Regions from separate parts of the Cellulomonas taurus genome, predicted to be linked through region 2. Evidence: riboswitches for the same ligand, from Rfam matches in the RefSeq annotation. Region 2 holds a riboswitch; the other holds the start of a gene.
What was found. Region 2 has a riboswitch for thiamine pyrophosphate ahead of HGK68_RS00165 (3-oxoacyl-ACP reductase). Riboswitches for the same ligand answer to the same signal wherever they lie in the genome.
Positions count from the first base shown of each region.

Region 1 (21,234 bases), 190 kb from region 2:
ATGCAAGCTCAAGGTTGAGCCTTGAGTTTTCACACCAGACGCGACAAACCGCCTACGAGCTCTTTACGCCCAATAATTCCGGACAACGCTTGCGCCCTACGTATTACCGCGGCTGCTGGCACGTAGTTAGCCGGCGCTTCTTCTGCAGGTACCGTCACTTTCGCTTCTTCCCTGCTGAAAGAGGTTTACAACCCGAAGGCCGTCATCCCTCACGCGGCGTCGCTGCATCAGGCTTGCGCCCATTGTGCAATATTCCCCACTGCTGCCTCCCGTAGGAGTCTGGGCCGTGTCTCAGTCCCAGTGTGGCCGGTCGCCCTCTCAGGCCGGCTACCCGTCGTCGCCTTGGTAGGCCATTACCCCACCAACAAGCTGATAGGCCGCGAGTCCATCTCTGACCGATAAATCTTTCCAGACACTTCGGATGCCCGAGCGTCTCGTATCCAGTATTAGACCCCGTTTCCAAGGCTTATCCCAGAGTCAGAGGCAGGTTACTCACGTGTTACTCACCCGTTCGCCACTGATCCACCCAGCAAGCTGGGCTTCACCGTTCGACTTGCATGTGTTAAGCACGCCGCCAGCGTTCGTCCTGAGCCAGAATCAAACTCTCCGTGAATGTCTCATTGGCACCCACCACCCGAAGGCAGCGAGCAACCGACACACAAAGCGGCACCACACACGCTGACGAATGCGGCACCAATCAGATTCGGCTGTATAACACAACCCGGACGGGGTCCGGATCATGCATATCAACCAAAAGCTTCGACCACCCTTCACCCACCACCATGCTGGTAGTAGACTCCAAGCAAGCCGAGCCATTTGGCATCAACTACTTAGGCACACTGTTGAGTTCTCAAAGAACAGACGCGCATCCCTCACCGCTCTTGCGAGCGCCTGACCGGAGGCAACCGTTCAAACTTAGCGGACCCGCCCCAGCCGGTCAAGTCCGTGTGGACCGTTCCGAACCAGCGGAATCCATCCCGGCACGACCCTAACCGGCAGCCGAAGCTCCCGAGGACCTACCGAGGGGGTGGCCACCCGCGGGGACCAGCCACCGATCTGACTCGGTGTCCGTTCCTCCCTGGCGGGCGACTCGGAGAAAACTACGTGACCGGTGCGGGAGCGTCAAATCCACCGCTGGACCCGCGTGATCACGCGGGTCGCTGCCCGCACCGGCCGGATCACGAGCGACCGCGCACGGGATCAGAGTGTGGCCGTGATCCGGCGTACCGCTTCCTCGACCAGGCGGGGATCCGGTTCCTCGGTGTCCAGGGCGCGGTGCAGGGTGACCCCTTCGATCACGGCGTCGAGCATCCGCGCGGTCAGCGGGTCGAGGTACCGCTCCAGGGTGGCTCGGCTGCGGGACATCCACGCGTTGGTCAGGACCCGGAAGGACGGCTCCCGCGCCGCGAGGGTGTAGAGCTCCTGGGCGAGGATCAGGTCACGCTGGTCGGTGAGGTTGTCCCGGATCAGGTCGACCACGGCCGATCGCACGTCGTCGCTGTCGGCCAGGTGCTCCGCGTACCGGGTGCTCTGCTGCTCGGCGAACCGGGTGAAGGCAGCCAGGAGCAGATCGTCGAGGCCGTCGAAGTGGTAGGTCATCGATCCCAGCGGGACGTCGGCGAGGGCCGCGACCTTGCGGTGGCTGGTGCCCGAGACGCCGTGGGCGGCGATCACGTCGAGGCAGGCGTCGATGATCCGCGAGCGCCGGTCCGGGTCGTGTCGACGGGTGGGCACGATCAGATCTCGCGCAGCACGCGCGCGGGGTTGCCGACCGCGATCACGTTGGCCGGGATGTCCTTGGTGACGACCGAGCCGGCGCCGATCACGGCGTTGTCACCGATGGTGACCCCGGGGCAGACGATGACGCCCCCACCCAGCCAGACGTTGTCGCCCAGGGTGATCGGTCGCGCGGCCTCCAGCTTGTCCCGGCGCGGCTGCGGCTCGATGGGGTGGGTCGGGGTGAGCAGCTGGACGTTGGGGCCGATCTGGCAGTCCTCGCCGATGGTGATGGCGGCGACGTCCAGAGCGGTGAGGTTGTAGTTGATGAAGGTCCGCGCGCCGACGTGCAGGTTCTCGCCGTAGTCGACGGAGAGCGGCGGCTTGATCCAGGCGTCGTCCCCGAGGGTGCCGACCACCTCGCGCAGGGTGGCGATCGCACGGTCGAAGTCGGCGGCGATGAACTGCACCCGGTACTCCTCCAGCAGCCGGAGGGCGCGGCGGGAGATGGCCTGACTGTCCGGGTCGTCGGCGATGTAGAGCTCGCCGGCGAGCATCCGCTCGCGGTTGGTGCGCGGGTCGTCGGCGAAGTACTCGGTCATGCGTACGAGCGTACACATCCGATCGGGACGACGTGGGGCGGAGGCGGGGCGGGGCGCGTCGCGAGGCAGTGGGACGTGCATCAGGAACCCTGGCGGGCGGCCAAGGCTGGGCGGCGAGTGGGTCAGGGGCAGAGTCGGGCGGCCAAGGCTGGGCGGCCGGTGCGTCAGGAGCCGTGCCGCGCGGCCAGGGCGGCGCCGGTGCGGGAGTCGGGGGCGTGGACCAGGTCGGTGGGCGGACCGCTGAACACGATGGTGCCGCCGTCGGCCCCGGCACCGGGTCCGAGGTCGATGACGTGGTCGGCACGGGAGATGACGTCCAGGTTGTGCTCGATCACGATCACCGTGGAACCGGCGTCGACGAACCGGTCGAGCAGCACGATCAGCCGGTCGACGTCCGCCATGTGCAGGCCCGAGGTCGGCTCGTCCAGCACGTACAGGTCGGCGGGGGAACCGAGTTCGATGGCGAGCTTGAGCCGTTGGCGTTCACCGCCGGACAGGGTGGACAGCGGCTGGCCCAGGGTGAGGTACCCGATGCCCACGTCGTCGAGGGAGGTGAGCACGGCGGCGATCGGCTTCTCGGTGAAGAACTCCCGGGCCGCCACCACCGGCATCTCGAGCACGTCGGCGATCGACCTACCGCGCAGGGTGAGGTCGAGGACCTCCTGGGTGAAGCGGCGGCCGCCGCAGGTCTCGCACGGGGTCTTCACCGACTCGAAGGTGCCGAGCTCGGTGTAGATCACCCCGAGGCCACCGCAGGCGGGGCACGCGCCCTCCGAGTTGGCGCTGAACAGGGCGGGCTTGACCCCGTTGGCCTTGGCGAAGGCCTTGCGGATGTGGTCCAGCATCCCGGTGTAGGTGGCGGCGTTGGACCGGCGGGACCCGCGGGTGGTGGCCTGGTCGACGATCACCGCGTCCGGGTACTGCTGCGGCAGGACACCGCGGATCAGCGAGCTCTTGCCGGATCCGGCGACCCCGGTGACGGCGACCAGGACCCCGGTGGGGATGTCGATGTTGACGTCACGGAGGTTGTGTCGGGTGGCGTGCCGGATCGGGAGGGCGCCGGTCGGGGTGCGCGGGTCGGTCTTGAGCGGTTGGTGCCGGTTGAGGTGGTCGCCGGTGAGGGTGCCGGAGGCTCGCAGGCCGTCGACGGTGCCCTGGAAGACGATCCGGCCGCCCGCGCCACCGGCGCCGGGTCCGACGTCGACCACCTGATCGGCGATGGCGATCACCTCGGGCTTGTGCTCGACCACCAGGACGGTGTTGCCCTTGACGCACAGCGCGCGCAGCAGCTCGTTCATCCGGTGCACGTCGTGTGGGTGCAGGCCGGTGCTCGGCTCGTCGAAGACATAGGTGATGTCGGTGAGCGCGGAGCCGAGGTGGCGCACCATCCTGACCCGCTGCGACTCACCGCCGGACAGGCTGGTGCTCTCCCGGGCCAGGCTCAGATACCCGAGGCCGATCCGGACCAGGTCGTCCAGCCGGTCGGCCAGCCCGTCCAGCAGGGGCTGGACGGTCGGGGCGTCGACGGCGCGGATCCAGGCGGCGAGGTCGGTGACCTGCATGGCGGTGGCGTCGGCGATGGTCGTCCCGGCGATCTGGGCCGAGCGGGCGGCGGCGTTCACCCGCGCGCCCCCGCACTCGGGGCAGGCACCCCGGGTCGAGATCCGCTCGACGGCAGCCCGCAGATGCGGCTGCAGCTGGTCGAGGTTCTTCGCGAGGGCGGAACGGCGCAGCTTGGGCAGCAGGCCCTCATAGGTCATCTGGACGCCGCCGATGTCGACCTTCACCGGCTTGGCCTTGGCGCCGCCCTGCGGGGTGGGGCCGTGCAGCAGCAGCGCGCGTTGCTCGGCGGTGAACTCCCGGACCGGCACGTCGACCGGGAACCATCCGGTGTCGGCGAAGGCGCGCCAGTACCACCCGCCGACCTGGTAGTTGGGGAAGTCGATCGCGCCCTGGTTGAGACTGAGCTCCGGGTGGACCAGGGCGTCCTCGTCGATGGCGGCGACGCTGCCGGCACCCTCGCAGGTCGGGCACCAGCCGCGCGGGTCGTTGAAGGAGAAGGCGATCGGCGTGCCCAGCGTGGGGGTCGCGGCCCGCGCCCAGATCCGGCGCAGCATGGTGTACGCGTCGGTGGCGGTGCCGACGGTGGAGCGGATGTTGCCGCCCATCGGCTCCTGGTCGACCACGATCGAGGCGGTCAGCCCGGTGATCGAGTCGGCGTCCGGCTGGGCCGACTGCGGCAGGAAGTTCTGCACGAAGGCCGAGTGGGTCTCGTTCAGCAGACGCTGGGACTCCGCCGCGATGGTGTCGAAGGCCAGGGAGGACTTGCCGGAGCCGGACACTCCGGTGAAGACGGTCAGACTGCGCTTGGGGATGTCCAGGTCGACGTCGCGCAGGTTGTTCTCTCGGGCACCACGGATGACGATCGACTCGGACACGGCGTGCTCCTCGGCTAGGACGGTCGGCGCGGAAGCGGCTGGGCGCGGCTCCGAGGGTCGCACACGGCACCGACAGGGGGCTCATCCGGGGGTGCGCCCCGGGAGCGGTCGACGCCGCGCGCGTCAGCCGGAGCGGTCAACGCCGCGTGTGCGCGTCCGAGCGGCCGGCACAAGCCGCGCGCGTCAGTCGGTGGAGCCGGCGGGACCGAGCAGCTCGGCGAGCACCATGCGGTGCGCCCACCGCGCCCAGGCGAGGCGGCTCCATCCGGCGCGGGCGACCAGCGACTGCCAGGACTCGGGGCCGAGCACCAGGGAGAGGACGTCGGCCGCCTGATCCGGTGTGGTCAGGTGGGAGAGCTCGCGGCCGAGGGAGTCGATCAGCGCCCGGTGCAGGGCACGGTGCGCCGCGTCCTCCTCGGCCACCACGGCGGTGAGGTCCGGGTCGCCCGCGGCCTGGGCACGGAGCAGCTGGGTGAGCTCGGCTCCGGCGGTGAGCAGGTCGGCGCAGCCGCGCACGTGCAGGAAGAGTCGACGCTGGGGGTCGGGTTCGGCGCGAGCACCGACCGCCCAGGCCAGGTCGAGGAGCCGGGGGCGGGCGTCGCGACGGTCGACTCCGTGGACGGCGGCGTCGAGCGCACCCACCAGGAGGGCTGCCTTGGTCGGGTAGTGGTAGTAGACGGTCTGGACCCCGACTCCGGCCGCTGCGGCCACCGCGGTGATCGCGGTGCCGTCGACGCCGAGCTGCCGGAACAGCGGCCCGGCCGAACGGCCGATGGCGCGGCGGGTGGCGGCGGCGCGGCGGGAGCGGCCGTCGGGCAGGTGGTCGATGACGGCGGGTCCGGCGGCGGGGTGCGGCGCCGCTACCTGGGGAGACACGTAGTCACTGTAGCGCCACTACAGATTGTGGACGGCGGGCGGGGCGGGGTGTGGAGAAGAGGGAGCGAGAACACCACTAGTTATTGGAGTCGGACTACAGCTTGCTGAGAGACGTGCAGGCCAGCGTGCAGCTGGAGGGCTGCGCCTTTTCTGTAGTCCCACTACAAGAAGCTAGCTACCGGGTCATCGGGTGCCCAGCGTCCGGCGAGGCGGGGAACAAGGCGAGGCAAGCCGCGCGACGCAACCCGGGACAGCCCCCGCCCGCGCGGTGCGGTCGGAGGCTGTCGGTAGTGCGAGCCGTGCTCGGTGCGACTCAGTCGCCGAGGGCCGCCTCGATCTTCGGCACCAGGTTGTCCAGCGCGTACAGCTGCGCCCCGATGGTGCCGAGGGAGTAGGCGGACGACAGGTCGCCGTCGATCACCACGGCCCGGCCGTCGGCGACCGCGGGGATCGCCTGCCACTGCGGGTCATCGGTGATCTCGGTGGTGTCGATGAAGATCGGGAACGCGACGATCAGGTCGGCGTCCAGCAGGTCGAGCTGCTCGTCCGAGATGTCCACGCTGAAGCCGGAGGAGGACACCGGCAGGTCGGCGATGGTCGGCGACTGGACGAAGCCGAGGTTCTGCAGGAAGTCGACCCGGTCGCCGCCCTCGATGTACGCGCCCCAGCCCTCGGAGGTGCGGGTCGCGGCGGCGATGGTCTTGCCCTCCCAGTCGGGGTGCTGCTCGCCGGCGGTGGCGAAGGCGTCGTCGAGCTGCTGCTCCAGCTCCTGGCCCTTCTCCGGGACGCCGAGGGCGGCGGAGATCAGTTCGAGCTGCTGCTGACCGGTGGTGAGGTAGGAGTCGCCGCCCTCCGGAACGCCGACCGTCGGGGCGATCTGGGACAGCCGGTCGTAGCGGTCCTGGTCGCCGGAGGACTTCACGTCCAGGATCAGGTCGGGCTTCAGGGCGGCGATGGCCTCGTAGGAGGGTTCCAGCGTGTCGATCAGGGTCGGCGACTCGTCGTACTCCCCCTCGGCCCACGGCCCGACCCCGTCACCACCGAAGCCGAGCCAGTCCGAGGCGCCCACCGGCTGGTAGCCGAGCGACAGGGCGGTCTCGGCATCGCCCCAGCCGAGGGCGACGATCCGTTCCGGCGTGGACTCGACGGTCACCTCGCCGAACTTGGTGTCGACGGTGGCCGGGAAGCTGCCCGCGTCGGCGCCGGTGCTGCTCCGGTCGGTGGCGGTAGCCTCGCTGCCGGAGTCGTCGCCGGACGAGCAGGCGCTGAGCGCGAGGACGGCGACCGCTGCCAGAGCGGCGGCAACACGGGTGGACTTCATCGCAGAACCCTTCGGTGGTGGACGCCCGGAGCGCGGAGATCAGCGTCATCGTCGGGCGAATGCCTGGGAAGGTTAGCCTAGCCTCATGACGAGCGGGAACCACGGGTGACGGTCCACTCCCCCGCACGCCGCACGGTCGCGCTGACGGTCCTGCTGGTCCTTATGGTCGCGGCGATCGGGCTGAGCCTGGCCGTCGGGTCGCGGCCGGTGGACCTGGGCACCGTCGGGCGGGCACTGACCGGCGGTGACGTCGCCGGACCGGATCGGGCGGCGGTGGTCGGGCTGCGGGTGCCGCGCACGGTGCTGGGCATCGCGGTCGGTGCCGGGCTGGCGGTGGCGGGCGGTCTGATGCAGGGCCTCACCCGCAACCCGCTGGCCGACCCGGGCATCCTCGGGGTGACCAGCGGCGCCGCCTTCGCGGTGGCGATGGGCGTGGTGGTCGTCGGGGTGACTCGGCCGAGCGGGTACGTCTGGTTCGCCTTCGCCGGTGCGCTGGCGGCGACCCTGGCGGTGTACCTGGTCGGGTCGGCTGGACGCTCCCATGCCGGTCCGGTGCAGCTGACCCTGGCCGGGGTGGCGATCAGCGCGGTGCTGACCGGGGTCGTCGGGGCGCTGCGCCTGGCGGACCAGGAGCGGTTCGCGGTGCTGCTGACCTGGGAGTCCGGATCGTTCCAGGCGCGTGGCTGGGCGGTGATCCTGCCGGTGCTGCCCTTCATCGGGGTGGGACTGGTGCTGGCGGCGCTGGTGGCGGGGGCGCTGAACACGCTCGGACTGGGCGAGGACCTGGCGACGGCACTGGGCACGTCGGTGCGGCTGACCCGTGGGCTGTCGATCGCGGCGATCACCCTGCTGGCCGGCGGGGCGACCGCGATGGCCGGCCCGATCACGCTGGTCGGGCTGATGGTGCCGCACATCGTGCGCTGGCTGGTCGGACCCGATCAGCGTTGGATCCTCGGGCTGTCAGCGCTGGCCGGGCCGGTGCTGGTGCTGCTCGCGGATGTGGCGGCGCGGGTGCTGCTCTGGCCGGGTGAGCTGCCGGTCGGGGTGGTGACGGCCTTCATCGGGGCGCCGGTGCTGATCGCGCTGGTGCGGCGGCGGAAGGCGAGCGGGCTGTGAGGGCCGTGCGGACTGTGCGGACTGTGCGGGCACAGATCGCCGTGACGGCGCTGACGGTGGTGGCGCTGCTGCTCGCCGTCGTCGCACTGGGGCTGGGCGACTACCCGTTGAGCGTGCCGGAGGTGGTGCGGGCGCTGGTCACGGATCAGGGCTTCGCCAGCACGATCGTGGTGCAGTGGCGGCTGCCACGGGTGCTGGTGGCGCTGGTGTTCGGGGCGGCGCTCGGGGTGTCCGGGGCACTGTTCCAGTCACTGACCCGCAATCCGCTCGGGTCGCCGGACGTGATCGGGTTCTCCACCGGGTCGTACACCGGGGTACTGCTGGTGACCACGGTCGTCGGCACCGGGACGCTCGGGGTGTCGGCCGGGGCGCTGATCGCCGGACTGGCCACCGCGCTGGTGGTGTACCTGCTGGCCTACCGGGACGGGGTGCAGGGCTTCCGGCTGATCGTGGTCGGGATCGGGGTGACCGGGATGCTGCACGGGGTGAACGTGTGGCTGTTGCTCCGGGCGAAGACCGAGGTGGCGATGGCGGCGTCGATCTGGGGCGCGGGGTCGATCTCGCTGACCGGGTGGTCCCAGGCACTGCCCGCCTTCGCGGTGTTCGCGGTGCTCACGCCGCTGATCTGGGCGGTCCGTGGTCCCCTACGGCAGCTGGAGCTCGGTGACGACGCCGCGGGGGCGCACGGACTCCGGGTGGAGACGACCCGGCTGGCGGTGGTGGTGCTCGGGGTGGCGCTGATCGCGACGGTGACAGCGAGCGCCGGGCCGATCGCCTTTGTGGCGCTGTCGGCACCGCAGATCGCGCGGCGACTGACCCGGTCGGCGGGTCTGCCGCTGCTGGCGTCGGCGTTGACCGGTGGTGTGCTGCTGCTGGGGGCCGATCTGATCGCGCAGCACGTGCTGCCGACGGCGGTGCCGGTGGGTGTGGTGACGGTGGTGCTCGGCGGGATCTACCTGCTGACCCTGATCGTGCGGGAGGCGCGACGTCGATGGTGAACGAGCAGCGGTTGCGGGCGGACGGGCTGACCCTGGGCTACGACCGGAAGACGGTGGCGACCGACCTGAGCCTGAGCATCCCGGACGACTCCTTCACGGTGATCGTCGGGCCGAACGCCTGCGGCAAGTCGACCCTGCTGCGGTCGCTGGCCCGGCTGTTGAAGCCGACCGCCGGCGAGGTGCTGCTGGACGGCGGGTCGATCCACCGGCTGCCGACCAAGGAGGTGGCGCGCCGGGTGGGGCTGCTGCCGCAGAGCGCGCTGGCGCCGGAGGGGATCACGGTCGCCGATCTGGTCGCCCGCGGCCGCTATCCGCACCAGAACCTGTTCCGGCAGCAGTCGGAGGCCGATCGTCGGGCGGTGGCCGAGGCGATGGCGGCGACCCGGGTGACCGAGCTGGCGGCGGTGCCGGTGGACGAGCTCTCCGGCGGCCAGCGGCAGCGGGTCTGGGTGGCGATGGCCCTGGCCCAGCAGACCGGCATCCTGCTGCTGGACGAGCCGACCACGTTCCTGGACATCGCCCACCAGATCGAGCTGATGGATCTGTTCGCCCGGCTGCACCAGGAGGGGGCGACCCTGGTGGCGGTGCTGCACGACCTGAACCACGCCGCCCGGTACGCCACGCACCTGGTGGTGATGTCCGACGGCGCGGTCGTGGCCCAGGGCCGCCCCGCCGAGGTGGTGACCGCGGAGCTGGTGGAGTCGGTGTTCGGCCTGCCGTGCCTGGTGGTGCCGGACCCGCTGGCGGGGACGCCGATGGTGATTCCGCGCGGGGCGGCGCATCCGGCGCAGGACGCCTAGGACCCGGTTCCGAGCAGGACCAGCAGCACCAGGTTCAGCGCGACGACCAGGGCGACGACCACGATCAGCACCGCTTGCAGGCCGCGACGATTGGCGTGCTCGCCCATGAGTCGTCGGTCGGCGTTCAGCTTCACCAGCGGGATGGCCGCGAACGGGATGCCGAAGCTCAGCACCACCTGGCTCACCACCAGGGTCCAGGTCGGGTCCGCGCCGAGGCCGAGCAGTAGCAGTGCCGGGGCGAGGGTGATCGCGCGCCGGACCAGCAGGGGGATGCGGCGGTGGATCAACCCCTCCATCACCGCCGCACCCGCGTAGCAGCCGACCGAGGTGGAGGCCAGGCCGGAGGCCAGCAGCCCGACCGCGAACACCAGGCCGACCCCACCGCCCAGGGCGTCGCTGATCGCGGCGTGCGCGCCCTCGATGGTGTCGGTGCCGTCCACCCCGCGCAGGTTGGCGGCGGCGACCAGGAGCAGGCCGATGTTCACCGCACCGGCGACGACCAGCGCCGTCACCACGTCCCACCGGCTGGCGCGCAACAGCCGGTGCCGGGTCGGGGCGTCGTCGGTGCGGCCGAAGCGGTCACGGCTGAGCGCGGAGTGCACGTAGATCGCGTGCGGCATCACGGTGGCACCGAGCATGGAGGCGGCCAGCAGCACGGAGTCGGTGCCGGCGAACCGGGGTGCCAGACCCGCCAGCATCTCCGCCGGGTCCGGTGGGCCGACCACGAGTCCGGCCAGGAAGCCGACCACGATCACCAGCAGCAGGGCGGTCACCACTGCCTCGAACCGGCGCTGGCCGTAGCGGTCCTGGGTGGCGAGCAGCAGCATCGAGACCACCCCGACGATCAGCCCGCCCCAGACCAGCGGGAGGCCGAACAGCAGGTGCAGGGCGATGGCCCCACCGACGACCTCGGCGATGTCGGTGGCGGCGGCGACCACCTCGGCCTGCGCCCAGAACGCCAGCCGCGGACCGCGCCGCATCCGCCGGCCCAGCACTCCGGGCAGCGAGTCGCCGGTGACGATGCCGAGCTTGGCCGACTGGTACTGGATCAGCACCGCCATCGCGTTGGCGGCGACCAGCACCCAGAGCAGGAGGTAGCCGTACCGCGCACCGGCGGTCAGGTTGGCGGCGACGTTGCCCGGGTCGACGTAGGCGATGGCGGCGACGAAGGCGGGGCCGAAGAGGGCTACCAGACGACGAGAGTTCGGGTGCACGAACTTAGAGTAACGGCGATCCGATGTCAGGGCGTGATCGGGCGGGTCCAGGTGTTGTGATCGGGAGTGGGGGTGAAGCCGACCCGGGTCAGATAGGGATGCAGCGCGTCGGTGTGCGGGTGGGCCGTCAGCTCGCTCAGGCCGGTGGCCGCAAGCACGCCGCTGCGGCGGTAGACGAACTCCCCGGGGGCGAAGTCGCGGAACCGCGGCGTCACGTAGTCGAGCAGCACCTCCCCCACTCCGTCGCCGGTGTCCCGGAGCACGACCATGCCGACGGTCTCGTCACCGCGCAGGACCAGGTAGGCCCAGGTGCCGTCGCCGGAGTACCGCGGGTAGAACCGGGCGATGTCCTCGGCGTGCACCGCGGTGACGTGGCGCAGGTACGCCTCCGACGGGCCGACCTCGATCACCCGGTAGGCATCGGTGTCGTGCCGCTCCCGCAGCAGCCGCCAGATCCAGTACAGGTCGATCAGCGCGATCACGCCGTTCATCGCGGCGAAGGGCCAGATGTCGGCCCAGATGTTGTACCCGGTGGCGATCAGCGACCCCACCAGGTTGAGCACGCGGAACCGGAGCACCCGGGCCTGCATGAGCGACACGACGACCAGGACCGAACCGGTCCACCCGATGATCTCCAGCAGCGGCATGCCGCGACGGTAGCGGCGTCAGTCCGCCAGCACCGCCGAGGCGTGCGGGTCGACGGTCAACCACACCCGTTCGCCCACCTCCGGCATCCGGTCCGCGGGCGGTCGGGCCGCCACCGGGGCGAGCGGGTCACCCGCCAGGCCGGTCGCCGCGGAGTGCGGGTCGAGGTCGGCGACCACCTCGGGGCGGCCACGGCGGGTGCGACGACCGGTGACGGTGGCGGCGATCATCGGCGGCTCACCGGACCGGGCGCCCGCGGCGGGGGGCACCGCGTCGGGCGCGACGACCGCCCAACCGCCCTCGGCCACCACCCGGGTGCCGTCCGGGCCGGGCAGCGCGGTGCGGTAGCCGAGGAACCGGGCCACCTCGGCCGTCGCCGGTGCCGCCCACAGCTGTTCGGGGCTGCCGGTCTGCACCAGCCGGCCGGCGGACATCACCGCGACCCGGTCGGCGACCGTGGCCGCCTCGTCCTGGTCGTGGGTGACGAACAGCGCGGTGGTGCCGGTCGCCACCAGGGCACTGCGCAGATCGTCGGCCAGGCGCTCGCGCAAGCCCCGGTCCAGGGCCGACAGCGGCTCGTCCAGCAGCAGCAACCGGGGTCGTGGGGCGAGCGAGCGCGCCAGCGCGACCCGCTGTCGCTCGCCACCGGACAGGGTGCCCACCGCACGGTCGGCGTAGCCGGGCAGGCCGACCAGTTCCAGCAACTCGGCGACCCGGGCAGCCCGCTCGGGGCCGCGCGGCAGACCGTAGGCGACATTGCCGCCGACCGTGCGGTGCCCGAACAGCTGACCGTCCTGGAACACCAGCCCGAAGCCGCGCTGGTGGGTCGGCACGCCGGCGATGTCCCGGCCGCGCCAACTGATCGACCCGGCCGCGACCGGTTCCAGTCCGGCCACCGCCCGCAACAGGGACGACTTGCCGCAGCCCGAGGGGCCGAGGAGCGCCAGCACCCGCCCGACCTCCACGGTCAGGCTCACCCGGTCCACCGCCGTGACACCGGGGTAGCGGACCACCAGGTCGCTCACCCGCAGACCGTCGTGGGTCACAGTTCGCCTCCGAATCCGCGCAGCCGTTCGGCCAGCGCCATCACCCCCGCTGTCAGGACCGCGAGCACCACACTCGCCGCCAGGGCCATCCCGTACCGGTCGGCGCCGGGCAGCCCGATCAGCCGGAAGATCACCACCGGCAGGGTGGGCCGATCCGGCCGGGCCAGGAAGCTGGTCGCGCCGAACTCACCGAGTGACACGGCGAAGGCGAAGCCGACCGCCAGCCCCAGCGAGCGGAGCACCACCGGCAGGTCGATGGTGGCGAGCACCCGACCCGGCCCGGCGCCCAGGGTCGCCGCCGCCTCACGCAACCGGGGGTCGATCGCACGGAGCACCGGCAGCACGGTCCGCACCACCAGCGGCACCGCGACCACCGCCTGCGCGATCGGCACCAGGATGCCGCTGGTGCGCAGATCGGTGCTGATCCCGAACGGGTGGCCCATCACCAGCAGGAAGCCGAAGCCCACGGTCACCGCCGACACCCCGAGCGGCAGCATGAACGCCCCGTCCAGCACCGCCACCGTCCGGCGCAGCACCGGGTGCCGGGGTCGCCGCGACACCACCAGGGCGACCAAGCCGCCGACCAGCACCGCGAGCAGCGTGGCGTCGACGGCCACCGCGAGCGAGTTCCGCAGTGCCTCCCACACGGTGACGGTCAGGGCCGAGTCGCCCCCGGTGGTCGCCAGTGCGCGGTAGTGGTCGACCCCCCAGCCGTCACCGACCCGCAGTGACCCGGTGACCAGCGCGATCAGCGGCAGCGCGAGCAGCACCAGGGTGAGCGCGGTGATGACGGTCGGCACCGGATGCGGCCGAGTCGGTGCCGTCGGCGCCTCGACCAGCGCCAGTGCCCGTTCCCGGCGACTGCGCGCCCGGCCCGCGACCGCCAGCGCGGCGCCGACCACGACCACCTGCACCACCGACAGCACGGCGGCGGCCCGCAGGTCGAGGAACTGGGTGGTCTGGATCCAGATCTCGGTCTCCACGGTGCCGAACCGCAGGCCACCGAGCACCAGCACGGTGCCGAAGGCCGTGGCGCAGAACAGGAACACCAGCGAGGCCGCCGACACGATCGCCGGGGCGAGCGCCGGCAGGGTGACGGTGAGGAAGGCCCGCGCCGGTCCGGCACCGAGGGACCGGGCCGCCTGCTCCGGCCTCGGGTCCAGCCGGGACCACAGGCCGCCCACGGTGCGCACCACCACCGCGTAGTTGAAGAACACCAGCGCCGCGATGATCGCGGTGAAGCTGCCGTCCAGCCCTAGGAACCCGAGCGGGCCGTTGTCGCGCAGCAACGCCCGGAAGGCGACGCCGACTACCACGGTGGGCAGCACGAACGGGATGGTGACGAATGCCCGCAGCACCCCCTGACCGCGGAACCGGCAGCGATAGAGCAGGTACGCCCCCGGGATGCCGAGCAGCACCGAGACCACGGTGCCGATCGCGCCCTGCGCCAGGGTCAGGCCGATGATCCGCCAGGTCCGCGGGCGGCCGAAGACCTCCGCGAAGCCGGACAGGTCGGGCCCGCCGTCCCAGAACCCCCGGCCGACCAGCGACAGCACCGGCCAGGCGAAGAACACCCCGAGGAACACCAGCGGGACCGTCGCCGCGAGGGTCCAGGCGAGGTGCCGAGTGCGCAGTCTCCGAGGGACCGGTCGTCCGGGACGCCTCAGGAACTCCGCACTCGGCGGCTGCGCGGGGCCGGGCATGGGTCAGCCGACCACCAGGTCGGTCCAGGTGCGCACCCAGTCGTCCCGGTTCGCGGAGATCTCGGCCGGGTCGACGGTCCAGGGGTCGTCGGACAGCGGCGCCCACTGCTGCCAGGTGTCCGGCAGGCTCGCGGTCGAGGACACCGGGTACATGTACATCGAGCCGGGGATGTCCTCCTGGACCTCGTCGGAGAGCAGGAAGTCGATCAACTGCTGGGCACCCTCCGGGTTCTGCGCCCCCTCGAGCACCCCGGCGTACTCGACCTGGCGGAAGCAGGTGTCGAGCATCGCCGCGGTGGTCGGACCGGTGGCGTCGTCGGTGACGGTCTCCGGAGGGGAGGAGGCGTAGGACAGCGCGATCGGCCGGGACCCACCGCCACCGCCACCGGAGAAGTCGGAGTAGTAGGCGTCCGACCAGCTCTCGGCCACCTTGAGCCCGTTGTCCTTGAGCGCCGACCAGTACGCCTGCCAGCCGTCCTCGCCCTTGGCGCCGATGGTCGCGAGCAGGAAGGACAGGCCCGGGGAACTGGTCGCCGCGTTGGTGACCACCGTCAGGTCCTTGTACTGGGGCGCTGTCAGGTCATCCAGCGTGGTCGGTGCCGCCAGGCCGTGATCGGCGAACCAGACGGTGTCCACGTTCAGGCACACGTCGCCCATGTCCACCGCGGTCAACGAACCGGAGTCATCCGGGGCGTACTGCGCGGCGTCGGCGGCGGCCGGGACCTCGGAGGTGTACGGCTGCAACACCCCGGCGTCGATGGCGCGGGTGGCGAAGCTGTTGTCGATCCCGTAGACCACGTCGCCCAACGGGCTGTCCTTGGTCAGGATCAGCTGGTTGACCAGCGCACCGCCGTCACCGGGTGCCACCTGCTTCACGGTCAGCCCGGTCCGCTGCTCGAAGTCGGCCAGCAGCCCGTCGCTCAGGTGGAAGGAGTCGTGGGTGACCAGCGTGACGGTGCCGCCGTCGGACGACGACTCGTCCGCCGTCGGGGTGGTGACCGAGCACGCGGCGAGGGCCATCACCAAGCCCGCCCCCAGGATCGTGCGCATTGCTTCCTCCTCGATGAGTAACCGAGGGGGCCGCCCGGACACGGGTGTGCCAGGACGGGGAGAGATGTCTCGACTCCCTACGCCGGTGCTAACCGGATCAGGTGTGAGGGTCTGCGGTCCGTCCGCACTCTCAGCGCCGGTCGGGCCGTTGCCGGCCCGGGACGCTCCCCTGTCGTTCGCCGCCGACAGTACACCGTGTGCGACCTGCGATTGCACCCGGCTCCGGCTAGCGTGGACACCCGCAAGCCCCACCCACTCTGGAGGTCGCACCGTGTCCGACGAGGAGCAGAACGAGTCCACCCTGGCCAAGGTCACCGGGCTGATCGTGGCCGGTGCCGTGGCGTGGGTGGCGCAGAAGGCGCTGACCGCCGTCTGGAAGAAGACCCTCGGCCACGAGCCGCCGCAGCCGGAGAACCCGGGCGACAGCCGCCTGGGCGAGGTGGTGGCCGCCGCCGCGATCACCGGTGCGGTGGTGTCGCTGGCCCGGGTGATGGCGACCCGGGGCACCGCGCACTTCAGCAAGCGGGTCAACGACGGGCGACACCTGCCGGGCAAGGCGGACTGATCAGCCCTTGTCGTTGGCCTTGGGGGCGGCACCCTCGTTCGAGGCTGCCGCCTCCTCGGCGTGCTGGACGGCCCGCTCCTGCGCCTCGGTGAGCTCGTCCACCACCAGCAGGTCGTCGCGCACCTTCCCGGTGCGGTAACCGGCCCGGCCCACCAGGTGGGCGGCCACCGGCGCGGTGAGCATCTGGAACAGCGCGACCAGCACCAGCGCCCAGACCGCTGACCCGTCCCGCAGCCGCAGCGACAAGCCGACCAGCACCAGCACCAGGCCCAGTACCTGCGGCTTGGTCCCGGCGTGCATCCGGGACAGCAGGTCGGGGAACCGGAGCACGCCGACCCCGGCCGCGAAGGCGAGGGCGGCGCCGCCGAGCAGGAAGATGGCGGAGGCGACGTCCGCGATGGCGTCCCAGTTCATCAGTGCCCCTCCGGGTGGTCCTTGGCGACGTGCTCGGCGTCCTTGGCCCGGCGGGCGCGGCGTTCGGCCTCCGCCTCTTCCTCGGCCTTGATCCGTTCGGCCTCCTCGGCGGCGATCTCCTCGCGAGTACGGACCCGGCCCTCGCCCTCCGGCTCCACCGAGGCGAAGCGGGAGATGGTCACCGAGCCGATGAAGCCGACCAGGGAGAGCACCACGAGGATCGGCACCACGTCGGCCCGGCGGTCCACCGCGGCGTAGAGGGCGATCGCGGCGACCAGGACGCTGACCACGATGTCGAGGGCGATGGTCCGGTCCAGCATGGACGGACCCTTCTCGGCGCGGATCAGCGCCATCGCCCCGGCCGCAGCCAGCAGGACGGCGCTGACGATCACGACGACGGTCATGCCGCCACCTCCTGACGACGGCGCCGATGCGGTTCCAGTCCCGCCTCGCGCAGCTCGGTGTCCGAGGCGAGCGCCCGGAGCACCCGCTCCTCCTGGTCGAGGACGACCTTACGGGCTGCCTCGATGCCACCGACCTGGTCGACGTCCAGGACGTGCAGGAAGAGCTTGCCGGTCAGGCGGTGCGCCTCGACCACCAGCGATCCGGGCACCAGCGAACACAGCTCGGCGGTGATGGTCAGGTACAGGTCGGAGTGCGACCGCAGCTGCACGCCGATCACCGCGCCGTGCGGGGTGTGCCGGGGGCGCAGCGCCACCCAGGACACCTCGAACGAGGCCTTGAACAGGTCCCAGACGAACCGGCTGACCAGGACGACCACCCCCCAGGGGTGCACGCGGCCGTGGAAGTCGACCGGGGTCATCCGCAGCAGGCCGGTGACCGCGACCGCGATCAGCAGCCCGGCGATCACATTGCCCCAGCTCAGCGAACCCCAGAGCAGCACCCACACCACGGTCAGCCACGCGATCGTGGGCCACTGACGCAGCAGGCTCGGCTTCGGCTTGCGGCTCATGGCGTCCCCTCCGGGTCGGGTGTGAACGTCGGGGACGGCAGCGACGACGGACCGGCCGACCGGGCGACCTCGGCGGAGTCACCCTCACCGCGCTCGCCGTTGGGCAGCACCGCCTCGACGTACTGCCGGTCGGTGAGCGCCTCGGCGGCCCGGTCCGCGTAGCCGTAGAGCGGCCCGGCGAACACGGTCAGCGCCAGGCCGAAGACCACCAGCGCGCCCGCCGACCCGACCATGCCCCGCGGCAGGGTGGTGTCCGGCAGCGGCGCGGGCGGGTTCTGCCAGAACGCCTTGTTCCACGCCTTGATCAGCGCGTACAGGGTGAGCAGTGAGGTGACCACCCCGCCGACCACCAGGGTGATCGCCAGCGGGGTGCCGAGCTGGGTGCCCGCCTGCATCAGGCCCACCTTGCCCAGGAAGCCGGACAGCGGCGGGATGCCGGCCAGGTTCATCGCCGGGATGAAGAACATCACCGCGAGCAGGGGGGCCGCCTTGGCCAGACCGCCCAGCTCGTCCAGCGAGGTCGTCCCGCCGCGGCGCTCGATCAGGCCGGAGATCAGGAACAGCGTGGTCTGCACCGTGATGTGGTGGGCCACGTAGTAGATCGCCGCCGACCACCCGGTCTGGGTGCCCAGCGCGATGCCGAAGATCATGTACCCGATGTGGCTGACCAGGGTGAAGGACAGCAGTCGTTTGATGTCGTCCTGCGCCACGGCGCCGAGGATGCCCACCACCATCGTGGCCAGCGCCGCCCACATCAGCACGTCGTTCAGTCGTCCGTCCGGGAACAGCAGGGTCTGCACCCGGATGATGGCGTAGACGCCGACCTTGGTCAGCAACCCGGCGAACACCGCGGTGACCGGCGCCGGGGCGGTCGGGTAGGAGTCGGGCAGCCAGGCGGACAGCGGGAAGATCGCCGCCTTGATCCCGAAGGCCAGCAGCAACAGGATCTGCAGCAGCAGCCGGACCCCGGAGTCGATCTCCGGCAGTCGTTCGGCCAGCTGGGCCAGGTTCACCGTGCCGGTGGCCGCGTAGATCATCGCGATGGCGATCAGGAACAGCACCGACGACAGCAGCGCGACCGCCACGTAGACGCTGCCCGCGCGGATCCGCTCGCCGGTGCCGCCCATGGTGAGCAGCACGTAGGAGGCGAACAGCAGGATCTCGAAGCCGACGTAGATGTTGAACAGGTCGCCGGAGAGGAAGGCGTTCGCCACCCCGGCGGTCAGGATCAGGTACGTCGGGTGGTAGATGGACACCGGGGCTGCCTCGTCACCGTCGGCCTCACCCTGGGCCAGCGAGTACAGCTGGACGCAGAGCGTGACGGCGGCGGAGACGGTCAGCATCAGCGCGCTGAGCCGGTCGGCGACCAGGTCGATGCCGACCGGGGCCGCCCAGTTGCCGATGTCGACCACCACCGGGCCGGAGTCGGCGGCGACCAGCAGCACCGCCGCGACGACCAGCACGATGCTGAGCGCCACCACGGAGATGATCCGTTGCAGCCGGGGTCGGCGGTAGAGCGCCAGGGCCAGTCCGGCACCGAACAGCGGCACGACCACCGGCAGCGGCACCAACCAGGAGAACTCGCTCATGCGTGGTCCACCTCGTTGTCCGCCGTCGGGCCCGCCGCGGTTCCGGCTTCGCTGTCGTCGGTCTCGTCGCGGGTCTCGGCTGCCTGCTCGTCCAGGGTGTCGATGGTGTCCTCGGTGTCGGCGTCGTCGAAGGCCCGCTCGTCGCGGGCTGCCAGGCGGGCGATACGGCGGTCCTCGATGTCGTCCTGGACCTCGTCGTGGCGGTGCAGCTGCCAGGACCGGTACGCCATGGCCAGCACGAAGGCCGTGGTGGCCAGCGTGATGACGATGGCGGTCAGCACCATGGCCTGCGGCAGCGGATCGGCCTGTTCCTCCACCGGGGCGTCCCCGACGATCGGCGGGCGACCGGCGCGGCCCCCGGCGATCAGGAACAGCAGGTTCGCGGCGTTGCCCAGCAGGATCACGCCGATCAGCACCCGGGTGAGCGAGCGCTCCAGCAGCAGGTACACCCCGGCGGTGACCAGCACGACGATCACGGCGACCAGGACCAGGTTCGGGCTCATGTCGATCATGCGTCACCTCCGGTCGGTCGGTTGTGCGTGGCGGCGGCGCCGCGGATCGCGGCGAAGGGGTCCTTCACCGGTTCGCCGGGTTCGGCGTCACCACCGACGACCAGCTCGTAGCCCTCACCGGCCGCCTCGGCCTGCCGGTCCAGCTCGGCGCCCAGGCTGCGCAGGATGTCCAGCACCAGCCCGACCACGACCAGGTACACGCCGATGTCGAAGAACAGCGAGGTGACCAGGTGGATGTCACCGATCAGCGGCAGGTGCAGGTCGATGATCCAGGACTGGAGCACCGAGCCACCGGCCAGCAGCGCGACCAGCCCGACACCCGCGGACAGGAACAGCCCCGACCCGAGCAGCAGACCCGGTTGCACCGGAGCGGCCTCGCCCAGCTCGTACCGGCCACCGGCCAGGTACCGCACGATCAGCGCGATGCCGGTGACCAGACCGGCGGCGAAGCCACCGCCCGGGTTGTTGTGCCCGGAGAACAGCAGGAACAACGAGTACACGATCATGGTGTGGAACAGCAGCCGGACCACGACCTCGAACACCACCGAGCGGCGCTGGGGTGCCAGGGTCCGCGCCGAGCGCAGCCACTCCCGCGGCTGGTAGGCGGCCCGGCGGCTCTCCGAGATCGGCAGGTTGCGCACGGCGCTCTGCGGGTCGCTGGACCCGGTGCCGGTCCAGACCTGGCGGGTCTCGGATGCCTCACCGGCGCGGTAGATCGCGCCGGAGCGGCGCCGCAGGAACACCAGCGAGGCGACACCGGTCGCCGCGACCAGCAGCACCGAGATCTCGCCCATGGTGTCCCAGGCGCGGATGTCGACCAGGGTCACGTTGACGATGTTCTTGCCGCCGCCGAACTCGTAGGCCTCGGCGGCGAAGTCCACCGACACCGGGCTGTGCACCCGCGCGCCCGGCACCACCAGCGCCAGTCCGCCGACGGTCAGTCCCGCCGCGAGGCCGATCGCCAGCCGCACCCAGCGCGAGCTGGTCCGCGGCCGATCGGAGAAGTACGGCGGCAGGCGGCGCATCACCAGCACGAAGACCACCAGGGTCAGCGTCTCGGTGAGCACCTGGGTCAACGCCAGGTCCGGCGCACCCTGCAGCAGGAACAGGGCGGCGACGCCGTAGCCCGCCACACCCAGCAGGATCACGGCCTTGAGCCGGCGACGAGCGCGGGCCACCAGGATCGCCGCCAGGGCGATGAACAGGCCGAAGACCACCTGCGCGGGCTCGTCCCACCGCACGGTGTCCTTCGGCAGCGAGGTGAGCCGCAGCATCGGGATGCCGACGCCGAGCACGAAGACCACCAGGATCGACCCGAGGTACAGCGGCAGCGAACCGCGCTGGGTCTGGGCGGTGACGTCGGCGGCGAGGTCGTCCAGTCGGCGCATCAGGCGGCGGTACATCCGGTCCGCCTCCGGCACCCGGGGCAGTGCCGCCTGGAACTGCTCGACCAGGCTGCGGCGCCAGAACATCAGGGCGCCCGAGCCGAGCACGGCGATGGTGACCAGCACCGGCAGCCCGAAGCCGCCCCACAGCGTGAGGTGCCCGGCCTCGCCGATCGGGTACTGGTCAGCGTGCGGGGCCAGCAGTTCCTCGCCGAAGTGCGGCACCAGCGCCACGACCACACCGAGCAGCGCCAGCAGCATCGCGGGCCAG
Region 1 is NZ_CP051884.1:3,278,190-3,299,423, forward strand. Features, by position in the region: rRNA gene HGK68_RS15195 (16S ribosomal RNA) at 1-613, opposite strand, end outside; gene HGK68_RS15200 (TetR/AcrR family transcriptional regulator) at 1,201-1,734, opposite strand; gene HGK68_RS15205 (sugar O-acetyltransferase) at 1,737-2,318, opposite strand; gene HGK68_RS15210 (ATP-binding cassette domain-containing protein) at 2,483-4,756, opposite strand; gene HGK68_RS15215 (TetR family transcriptional regulator) at 4,940-5,632, opposite strand; gene HGK68_RS15220 (iron-siderophore ABC transporter substrate-binding protein) at 5,946-6,953, opposite strand; gene HGK68_RS15225 (FecCD family ABC transporter permease) at 7,116-8,069, shown strand; gene HGK68_RS15230 (FecCD family ABC transporter permease) at 8,084-9,067, shown strand; gene HGK68_RS15235 (ABC transporter ATP-binding protein) at 9,061-9,867, shown strand; gene HGK68_RS15240 (Nramp family divalent metal transporter) at 9,864-11,081, opposite strand; gene HGK68_RS15245 (hypothetical protein) at 11,108-11,728, opposite strand; gene HGK68_RS15250 (ABC transporter ATP-binding protein) at 11,747-12,751, opposite strand; gene HGK68_RS15255 (ABC transporter permease) at 12,769-14,475, opposite strand; gene HGK68_RS15260 (thiamine ABC transporter substrate-binding protein) at 14,479-15,525, opposite strand; TPP riboswitch at 15,583-15,706, opposite strand; gene HGK68_RS15265 (DUF4235 domain-containing protein) at 15,797-16,090, shown strand; gene mnhG (monovalent cation/H(+) antiporter subunit G) at 16,091-16,504, opposite strand; gene HGK68_RS15275 (MrpF/PhaF family protein) at 16,504-16,908, opposite strand; gene HGK68_RS15280 (Na+/H+ antiporter subunit E) at 16,905-17,477, opposite strand; gene HGK68_RS15285 (Na+/H+ antiporter subunit D) at 17,474-19,066, opposite strand; gene HGK68_RS15290 (Na(+)/H(+) antiporter subunit C) at 19,063-19,578, opposite strand; gene HGK68_RS15295 (Na+/H+ antiporter subunit A) at 19,575-21,234, opposite strand, start outside.
Region 1: it holds a riboswitch for thiamine pyrophosphate, as region 2 does, so the genes downstream of both, HGK68_RS15260 (thiamine ABC transporter substrate-binding protein) here and HGK68_RS00165 (3-oxoacyl-ACP reductase) in region 2, are expected to answer to the same signal.

Region 2 (10,587 bases):
CGCACGCCCAGCTCCCCCGCCGCATGGTTGTCGGCCACGGTGACCACGCGGTCCGGCGACCCGGTGATGGCGATCAACTCGGGCAGTGCTCCGTGCCCCGCCGCGTCGAGGGCGGCATCCGCCGACCCGATCCGCTCGGCCAGCCCGGCGCCGTAGCGCACCGGTGTGACCCCGAGCTCGGACAGGAACGCGTGGTTGCGCTCCGAGGCGGTGCCGATCACCCGGGCACCGGCGTCGATCGCGAAGATCGCCGCCGCCGACCCGACAGCACCGGAGGCCCCGTTCACGACCAGGGTCTTGCCGGACAGGTCGCCGAGGGCCGCGAGCGCCGGGATCGCCGTGGTGGACGCCAGTCCGGCCGAGGCCGCCTGCTCCACCGACCAGCCCTCCGGCACCGGGGCCCAGGCCGACAGCACCGAGAACTCCGCGGTGGTGTCGCTGACCCCGCCCATCCCGAACACCAGGTCACCGACCGCCACCCCGTCGACGCCGTCCCCGACCTCGTCCACCACACCGGCTGCGTCCCGCCCGGGGATCACCGGGAACTCCAGCGGGATCATCTGCGCCGCCAGCCCCTGGCGCAGCTTCCAGTCGATGGGGTTCACGCTCACGGTGAGGGTCCGGATCCGCACCGTGCCCGGGCCGGCGTGCGGCTCGGGGGCGTCCTCCACCCGGAGCACCGAGGGGTCGCCGTACTGGTGGTACCGAGCTGCGCGCATGAGAGTCCTTCCGTGATGCGGATGCGATGCACCCGACGCTACGCCTGGCCCAACACTGTCGCCCGAACAGGTGATCGGTCGTTCACCCGTGTGCCACCGACTTCCCACCCGCCCCGGGTACTTTCACCCTCGAAACTGCCGTTTCTCCTCTTCATCGCGGTGATGTGATCCGCCTCACACCGACTATTCCGACCACCCTTCGGGTTTTCGCCGATCAGGTCGGATGACCAAGCGGCCCCACCGAGGAGACGGCATGTCCCACCCCGAGTCCGAGACAGTCCAGCCGAGACACTGGTTCGCCGACCGTTCATTGGTGGTGAAACTCGGCGGCACGATCGGACTGTTGGCGCTGGTCGCGGCGACCATCGCCGGGGTCGCGACCTCGCGGCTGCTGTCGATGTCCAGCCAGCAGGACGCGATGTACGCCGAGGGCGTCCGGCCGCTGGTCGCGGTCGCCGATCTGCAGCAGGCCTTCACGGCACAGCGACTCGCCTACGTGCGGATGGCCTCCAGCGATGCCGAGCAGATCCAGCAGAATCTCGCCACCATCGCCGACCGTGAGGGCACGATCGACGATCTGATCGGCACCCTGGACGCGGAGTGGGAACTCAGCGACGTCGACGACCAGATCGCTGCCTCCATCGACGCGTACCGCTCTGTCGCCGAGGACACCTACCTGCCCTTGATCGAGGCGAACGACCCGACCGCTGCCGATGTGGCCAACTCCGATCTGCTCAAGGCCGGTCAGGACGCGGACAAGCTGCTGGACCAGGCGTCGGACGAGGCGGGTGCCCGCGCGGACGAGATCGCCGATCAGGGCACCGCGCTGGCCCGGCAGTCGGTCATCGCGGTGTGGGTGGCACTGGTGGTCGCCCTGCTGGTGGTCGGCGGCATCGCCGTCGCCGTCATCCGTCAGGTGCTCACCGGGGTGCGCGCCGTCGAGCAGTCCCTGGACGCGGTCGCCGCCGGTGACCTGACCTCCCCGCCGTCGGTGCGCGGCGCGGACGAGATCGGCCGGATGGCCCGCGCCCTGGGCTCCGCGCTGAACCGACTCCGGCGCACCATCGCCGGTGTGGTCGAGGCATCCCAGACCGTCGCGTCGGCGACCGAGCAGCTGTCCGCGTCCTCCACCCAGGTGGCATCGAGCTCCCGGGAGACGGCGACCCAGGCCGGGTCGGTCGCGGCCTCCGCCGAGCAGGTGTCCCGCAGCGTGCAGACCGTCGCCGCCGGGGCCGAGCAGATGGGTGCCAGCATCCGGGAGATCGCGCAGAACGCCACGGAGGCAGCGAAGGTCGCCACCGCCGCGACCGCGACCGCCGCCACCGCCGACAACCAGGTCAAGCAGCTCGGCACCTCCAGCCAGGAGATCGGCAACATCGTCAAGGTGATCACCTCCATCGCCGAGCAGACCAACCTGCTCGCCCTCAACGCCACCATCGAGGCAGCCCGGGCCGGTGAAGCGGGCAAGGGCTTCGCCGTGGTCGCCGGGGAGGTCAAGGAGCTGGCCCAGGAGACCGCCAAGGCCACCGACGACATCGCCCGGCGCGTCGAGGCGATCCAGAACGACACCCATGCGGCGGTGGCGGCCATCGAGGAGATCACCCGCACGGTCGACTCGATCAACTCCTACCAGACCACCATCGCCGGGGCGGTGGAGGAGCAGACGGCGACCACCGCGGAGATCTCCCGCTCGGTGACCGAGGCGGCGACCGGATCGGGTGGCATCGCCGCCACCATCGCCTCGGTGGCCGACTCGGCCGACGCCTCGACCCAGGCGCTGGTGCAGGTCGACTCGGCGGTGAACGAGCTGGCGCGGATGGCGGAGTCGATGCGCGAACAGGCGTCGATCTTCAAGGTCTGATCGGGGTCACCTCGCTCGATGACGCTCCCGACCCGGTGGCGCGGTGGGTCGACCGCCGCGCCGCCGGGATCAGCTCCCCCGATGCCCCTGACACAGGGACGCCAGCGCCTGCGCCGCCGCGCGTCCGGTGGCGTCGGCCTGGGCGTCGTCCCGTGTGCTCAGCCAGCCGAGCGCGATCCCGGTGGCGGTGGCGACCACGAGCCCGGCGACCGCGTCCAGCGGCACCGACCAGGACAACCCCCGGCTCTGGCTCCATTGACCGATCATGTCCTGCACGCTGGTCAGCACCATCAGGCGGGTGCTGCTCGCCGTGGCCGGGCTGCGGCGGGCGACCACCGCGATCAGCTCGTGGATCAGCAGTTGATAGCCGGGGTCCCGGCGCAGGTGGGCCGCATACCCGAGGAACGCCGCCTCCAGTCCGGCGTCCGGTCGCATCAGCTCCGCGGATCGCCCCTGCTCCCCCACCGCGATCCACGCCGAGATCAACGCCCGTCGGATCTCCCGCTCCAGCAGCGCCGCGTAGAGGTCGTCCTGCGCGGTGAAGTAGTAGTGGAAGGCACCCAGCGGCAGCCCCGCGGTCCCGGTCACGGTCCGAGTGGTCGCTGCTCGCACCCCGCCGGAGCGCATCACCTGGACCGCGGCGTCGAGCAGGGTCTCGCGTCGTGCCTCGGCGAGCCGAGTGGCTGCACTGTCCTCGTCCACCGGCGGAGCTTAGGACGGCATGGAGCCGAACGATCAACCGTGCAGGTCCCAGCGATGAGACGAGGGTGTTCGGCCGCGCACTCCTGTGCGTAGCTTGTGCCCATGACCAGCCGCAGCAGCCTGCTCCTCACCGTCGGCGTCGTCGGTGTCCTCGCCCTGACCGCGTGCTCCGCCGAGGACGCACCCGCCGCCGATCCCGCCCCTGCCGCACCGGCTGCCGCTGAGGCCACCGCCGCCGAGGACGCCCCCACCGCCGCGGAGACCGACGCCGACACCGACTCCGCCGGTGCTGTGATCACCTGCGCCGAGATCGAGCCTCTGGCAGCACCGATCACCGCAGGTTTCGCCCTCTCCCCCGACGACTCCTCGGAGGACGCCACCAGCACGAGCTGCGTCTGGGTGAACGACGCCGTGGCTTCCGCCTCCACCGACCTCACCGCCTACGCCACCCTGAGCGTCACCGTGGACGGCACCACCTGGTCCGCCGACGAACTGGCCACCGTGCCCGGCGTCAGTGACGACCCCCGTGCCGCCACCCTGGGTGGTCGGATCCTGATCTTGGGCGAGGGCGAGACCCTCGGCGAGGTCGGTTCGGTGCAGGTGCTCTACCCGAGGGGAACCGTCACCGTCGTGGCGACCGGCGCCATGCTGACGGTGCCCGAGGCAGCCGACATGCCGGTGGACGACGTGATCGGGGTGGCGGTCGACGTCGCCGAGCTGCGCGACTGAGGTCACCTCGCGCCGCTCGGCCCGCGGCGGCGCAGGTCAGCCCGCGGTGTCCGTGCGCCCCGACCGGTGGTGCCGCCGCAGCACCGGGAGCAACACCGCCAAGCACAGACTCGCCGAGGCGGTCTGTGCCCGCTGCCACCAGCCGAGTCCGGTCGGGTCGGCACCCAGGTTGTCAGCGATCGACAGTCCTGCCGTCACCAGACTGGTCGCCGCGTACAGCAGCACCGGCAGCCACCAACCGACGGACACCCGCCCGCCACGACGACGCCACCCGATCAACAGCCCGGCCAGCAACACCGCCAGCGCGATCAGGGCCGTCGTCGCGATCAGGCTGGTCACCGAGTGCGCGGTCCCCGCACTCGCCACCCCATCGGCCTCCGCACACCCGGCGTCCACCGACGGCGCGCACGGCAACGGACTGAGCACATCCGCGATGGTCCCGATCCCGAACAGCAGCACCGGGATCGGCGCCAACCGCGCCCACCGCGTGTCCAGCCGCGGCCGCCCCCACCACAGCAGCCCCGCCGCGACCACCGCCGCCACTCCGGCGAACCCGTCGCTCAGCGCGAACACCACCCGCGTCGGTTGATCGCTGGCCGCCAGCTCCGACTGGAACGCCACCGCCGGGTCCAACGGGAACCCCAGCAGCGCCTCCCACGGCACCCCGGTGTAGGCGATCGCCCCCAGCAGCAGCAACCACCCGGCCACCCGCCACCGCGTCTCGCTCATGCGCAGACTGTCGCACGACCGGCTGTCCGCCGCGTCCCGGCCTCACCCGGCGGCCCAGAGTCCGGCGAAGTGCGAGATCGGGCCGTTCCCGCGCCCGACGCGCAGGTCGTCGGCCGCGGCGATGCTCTGCAGCAGCCATGCCTTCGCCGGACGGATCGCCTCCGACCAGGTCGGCGCCTGCACGCGACGCGTGGCCACGGCCGAGGAGAGCGAGCACCCGGTCCCGTGGGTGTGGGTGGTCGCGATCCGATCCCCCGGGAACTCGTCGACGGTGCCGGTCTCGGCATCCACCAGCGCGTCGGGGGCGTCCGGACCGGCGAGATGGCCCCCCTTCGCCAGCACCGGCACCCCGTACGCGGCGGACAATCGGTGGGCCTGGTCGAGTGCGTCGCGCCAGGTCGCTGCCACGTCCTCGTGCACCAGCACCGCCAGCTCGGCCAGGTTGGGCGTCACCAGACCGGTCAGGCCGACCAGGGCGCGCATCCGTTCTTCGGCCTCCGGCTGCAACAGCCGATGACCACTCGTCGAGACCATGACCGGGTCGAGGACGACCACCGGCGGGCGGACGCGGCGCAGCCAGGCATCGACCACCTCGATGATCGAGGCGTCGAACAGCATGCCGATCTTCACCGCATCGATCTCGACGTCGTCGCTCACCGCGTCGAGCTGCTCCGCCAGGAACGCCACGGGTGGGACGTGGACGCTGCGGACCCCCCGAGTGTTCTGGGCGACCAGTGCGGTGACCACCGCCATGCCGTAGCCACCGTTCGCGGCGATGCTCTTGAGGTCCGCCTGGATGCCCGCCCCGCCCGAGGGGTCCGTCCCCGCGATGCTGAGCACCCGGGGGATGCAGGTCGGGCGCGGTGGAAGCCGCGTCGTCCCGGTCATCGGTGCTCCGGCGTGGCCCAGGCCCGTGCGAGCTCGGCAGCGGCGGCCCTGGCGTCGGGTGCAGCACAAATCCAGGACACGACGGCGGCTCCGGCGAACCCCGCCGCGCGCAGGGCGGGCACGTCCTCCGGTGTGACGCCGCCGATCGCCACCGCGGGCAGCGACGACACCGATGCGAGGTGCCCCGCCGCGGCGATCCCGAGGACCGGCGGCGCGTCCGGCTTCGAGGAGGTCTGATGCACCGCCCCGATGCCGAGATAGGTGACCCGGCCCGCACCGCTGGCCGCCTCGGCGATCTGGGCCCTGCTGCTCGCGCTCAGCCCGATCACGGCGTCCGGACCGACCATCTCCCTGACCGCGACCGGAGGGAGGTCGCGCTGCCCGATGTGCACCCCCGCCACACGCGCCCCGCGCGCACGGGCCGCCAGATAGACATCCACCCGGTCGTTGACGAGCACGTCCACGTGCGTCGGCAACCGGCGGGCGAGCTCCTCGGCCAGCTGGAGCATGTCTGCGGCCTCCGCGTCTTTCGCGCGGAGCTGCACGGTCGTCACGCCACCCCGGACGGCGGCCAGGACGGTGTCGACCAGGTCACGCCCCGCAGCAGCCGACTGCGCGACATCGGTCACCAGGTACACCGACAGGTCGGGCATCATGCCGCCTCCGTTCCGGCGAGCACGCTGACCCGGGCCCGGTCGGCGACCTCCTGCTGGTCCACCGCGTCGAGGGCGTCGAGCAACTGGACGGCGAAGCTCCCCGGCCCGGCGGACCGTGTCGCCGCGCGTTCCGCCGCGATCCCGACGACCACGTGCGCCGCTGTCGCCGCCTCCAGTGCGGACCGGTCCCCGGCGCTCGCGCAGAACGCGGCGACCACCGCTCCGAGCGCGCACCCGGCACCGGTCACCCGGGTGAGCAGCGGGTGCCCGTTCGCGACCGCGATCGTCCGCTCGCCGTCGGTGACCAGATCGGTGGGTCCGGAGACCGCGACCACGATCCCCCGGTCCCGCGCGAAGGGCCGGGCCGCGATCAACGCCGCCTCCGGGCCGTCGATCGCCTCCACCCCCCGACCACCGCCACTCCCATTGGTCAGCGCCAGGGTCTCGGAGGCGTTGGCTCGGACCACCGTCGGCGTCATCGCCGCCAGGTCGTGCGCGAGCGCCGTGCGCACCGGCAGCGAACCGATCGCCACCGGATCGAGCACCCACGGCGTGCCGGCACCCCGCGCGGAAGCAGCCGCCTCCCGCATCGCCGCGCGCTGTTCCGCGGAGGGGGTGCCCAGGTTGAGCAGCACCCCGTCAGCCACGCCGGCGAACGCTCCGGCCTCCTCCGGGATGTCGACCATCGCGGGAACCGCGCCCAGTGCCAGCAGCACGTTGGCGGTGAACCCGGTGACGACCGTGTTGGTCACGCACTGCACCAACGGGGCCCGGTCGCGGACCGCCGCCAGCAGCGTTCCACAGGTGTCGACGAGCTGTTCGGCACGGATCTGACCGCTCGTCCGCCGGGTCATCCCTTCACCAACCCGCCGTCGACGACCAGGTTCTGGCCGGTCACCGCCCGTGCCCAGGGCGAGGCTAAGAACAGCACCGCGTCCGCGAACTCGGCCGGCGTGGTGACCGACCGCAGCGGCGTCCCGGCGGCGATCGCCTCGAACACCGGTTCCGGGGTGGCCGCACTGGCATCGGTGGTGCGCAACAGACCACCGCTGACCATGTTCACCGTGACGCCCCGCGGGCCGAGGTCCTCGGCGAACGTCCGGGTCAGCGACAGCAGGGCCGCCTTCGCTGCTGTGTAGTCGTGGTACGGCACCACCGGGTGCTGGAACAGGTTCGTGCCGATGGTGATCACCCGTCCCGACCCGAGCCGGTCGAAGCCGGGCAGCGCCGCCTGGGTCGTGTTCAGTGCGCCCTGCACCGCCCCGCTGAACTGTGCCGAGAACGACCCGAAGTCGATCGCGTCGGCCGTGGCCCGGGCGTCTCCGTTGAAGGAGAAGTCGACCAGTGCGTTGTTGACCACCGTGGCGACCGGATCGCCGAACGCACGGTGGGCCGCCTCGAACAGCGCGTCCACCTGCTCGCGCTCCCGCACGTCGGCCTGCACCGGCAGCGCCCGACCGGGGAACCGGTCGGCGAGTTCCTGCGCGCCGTCCCGGCTGACGCGGAAGTCCACGATCACTCGCGCACCCTGGCGCAGGAAGGCGTGCGCGATCGCCCGGCCGAGCCCGCGCCCGGCGCCGGTCACCAGGACCACCTGGTCAGCGAGGCCCGGCGCACCCCTTCGCGTAGCCGGGTCGGTCAGGGGATGCGAGGAGGTCATGGCACTCATCTGGGGCCTTCCGGTCGACGACGAAGGTCGGCCAGGGGCAGCCCGAACGTCGCCTCGACCGTCGGACCCGGTCGAGCGTCGAGCGCGCGCTGTCAGCCACGGACATTCCCTTCGCCAGCATGATCTGGATCAGGTTCGACGGGTGTGATCTCAGCCGCAGGCGGCACCCCGTGTCACTGCCTCGAGCATAGGGGCGTTCTGTCCCCGCGGGCCCGGATCGTGCAGGTCGGCCGGGATCGCCGGCGCGCGGACCCCCCGGGACCCGCACGCAGAAAACCCCCGGCCGGAGTCTCTCCGACCGGGGGTTTCCCGTTATCACTAGCGTGCCTTGTTCGGCTAACTTTCCCACCACGTGGTGCGCATCTACCGGTCAGTGGCTGAGTACAGGCTGGAGGTGATGATGTGTACAAGCCGGGCTGCTAGCCCGCTGCTGACGCACTTGACCGCGCCACGAAGGGCGGGCGCGACCATGGACATGCGCGACGACGTCCTCATAGTTCTGCAGCTGAATCGGGCGCACCCGACCGCCGTTGCAGAACGTGCTCGACTTTTGACCCTCGGTCTCAAACCACGCCACCGTTGGTCTTGGTTCAGAACTCGGGGAGCGAGACGAGGTTGTTGGTCCACTGCCTGTCAGCCCGGGTCCGCAGGTAGGGCGTGCCGCCGCTCGGATTCACGGTCACCACTGGGACCTGCGACGTCCCGGTGCCAACGAACGCCGCGCCGCCCTTGTCGATCCATTCGACGACCACGGATTTGGCGTTCGAGTCGACCTTGCCGTTCTCGATGCCGACCCACCGCACGTGGCGTCGTTGATTAGAGCGCGCACTCCGATCGTGGCACGCGAAACCGGCACGAAGAGGCGGTTTCGCGTGCCACGATCGGATTTGCTGAGCGGCCTCTCCCTGTGCTCCGGCGAGTCCTACGCCCCGTACGCACACAGCTCAACCGGCGGCGACCCTGTGACCGGCTCGGAGCTCAAGTTCTTTGCAGCGGAACGACGGACCAGTTCGGCGCGGCGCGCAAGCTCAGATCGACAGGCCGACGTTCACGAGCGTGCGCGCCTCGTAGACGAGCACATCGTTCTGGTCGTCCTGACTCATGTGATCCGGGAGCTCCGGAAGTACCGACACGTGCTCGCCGTCCGTGTCGACGACGACGAGGTCGGAGTACTCATCGCTCACGAGTCGAGCCAGCTCCGGGGAAAACCCGTTGCGGAGCAGGCAGATCAGGTACGGGTCGGCGGTCCCATACTTGATCTGCTGGTACAGAGTCAGGTCGATCAAGCCAAGTGCGTTGAGGATCTCGACGTACTTCATCAGCCGGAAGTCGACGAAGTCCTGCTCGGCTTTGATGCGCACCACGGCGAGGTTGATCTTGCCCGCGGTGGACTTGCGCCTCATGTCAACCCAGAGCTTGAGGACACCGTCCCCGTACGTCTCCTCACCCCACTTCGACCCGACGTACGCCAACGGCTGGTCCATCCGGTTCCAGTACGCGACGAAGTGAGCGATGAGGAGCTTGAACGGCTCGTTGCGGGTACGCCAGCCGAGGAACATGCTGTAGAACTTCCGGGCCTCCTCGTGCTGCTGAATCCGGCCGAGGTCGTCGCCATCGTCGAGCTCGACACCGCGAAGGAACACGTCGCAGACCGCGTCGATCACGGACCGCACATCGACGAGAACGGGTTCCAGGCGCATGCGGTCGACCCGGGCCTGGATCTCGTGCTCGAAGTCGAAGATGTCGAAGTCCCGCACACCGTTGCGGAAGCACAGGACGCCTACCTCGGTCTCGGCGGAGCGTGCGTCCGGCACCTGGACGAGGTCCGGTTCGATGTTGTTGAGGTACTCGAGCTCGCGAGCGCGGCTGTCGGAGTCGCCGGCCGCTTCGAGCAACGGGTTGGCGACGGTGTCCTCGACGGAGCGGGCGAGGTTCGCGACCCGGCTGAGGAAGTTACTGACGTTCCAGTTGCTTCGCGCATAGCTGGACGGCACGAGGTAGATCCGCGGTTGCAGGAGGTTGAGGTTCTCCCTGCGCGGGTCGAACACTTCCCGGAATCGGGCAACCCGACCGATCAGGTTCCGGAACGCCGACCGGGACAAGTACCCACGGCCATGGGCGGGGGTCATCAGCACCAGGCAGTCGGCGGGCGTGTTGACGCCTTCCAGCAGGGTCGATGTCGTCACGAGCAGGCGCCGCTCGTCGGAACGGTCGGTGCGGAACAGCATCTCGATGTACTGCCGTAGGACGTCAGGGATCTGCCCGTGGTGGAACAGCACCCCGGACTTGATCGCGGTGATCAACGAGTACCTGGGGTCGATGAGGTCACCGACGGCTCGTATGGCACGCTGCGCCTGAACCGACATCACCACGGCCCCGCGTCGCTGCGCGATCCGCAGCGAGAGGTGCTGGGCGTCACGGGGACGGTTGACGTACACGAGCGTGCGATGCTCAGCCCTAGATAGGACCGCGTCGACCTCGTCGGAGGGCACGGATCGCCCGAGCGGGATCATCCGATCCAGGAACTGGTCGTAGAGCTCTTCGTGGGAACCAGGTTCGGCGTGCACGAGCCGCTCAGCCTTGACGTGCTCGTTCACCGCACGGGACTTGGCCCGCACGTCAGCGCCGCCGACG
Region 2 is NZ_CP051884.1:31,437-42,023, reverse strand. Features, by position in the region: gene HGK68_RS00205 (NADP-dependent oxidoreductase) at 1-719, opposite strand, end outside; gene HGK68_RS00200 (methyl-accepting chemotaxis protein) at 973-2,580, shown strand; gene HGK68_RS00195 (TetR/AcrR family transcriptional regulator) at 2,650-3,282, opposite strand; gene HGK68_RS00190 (hypothetical protein) at 3,385-4,011, shown strand; gene HGK68_RS00185 (DUF998 domain-containing protein) at 4,048-4,740, opposite strand; gene thiD (bifunctional hydroxymethylpyrimidine kinase/phosphomethylpyrimidine kinase) at 4,783-5,628, opposite strand; gene thiE (thiamine phosphate synthase) at 5,625-6,284, opposite strand; gene thiM (hydroxyethylthiazole kinase) at 6,281-7,138, opposite strand; gene HGK68_RS00165 (3-oxoacyl-ACP reductase) at 7,135-7,944, opposite strand; TPP riboswitch at 8,042-8,134, opposite strand; gene HGK68_RS16310 (DUF3892 domain-containing protein) at 8,544-8,756, opposite strand; gene HGK68_RS00155 (DEAD/DEAH box helicase) at 8,982-10,587, opposite strand, start outside.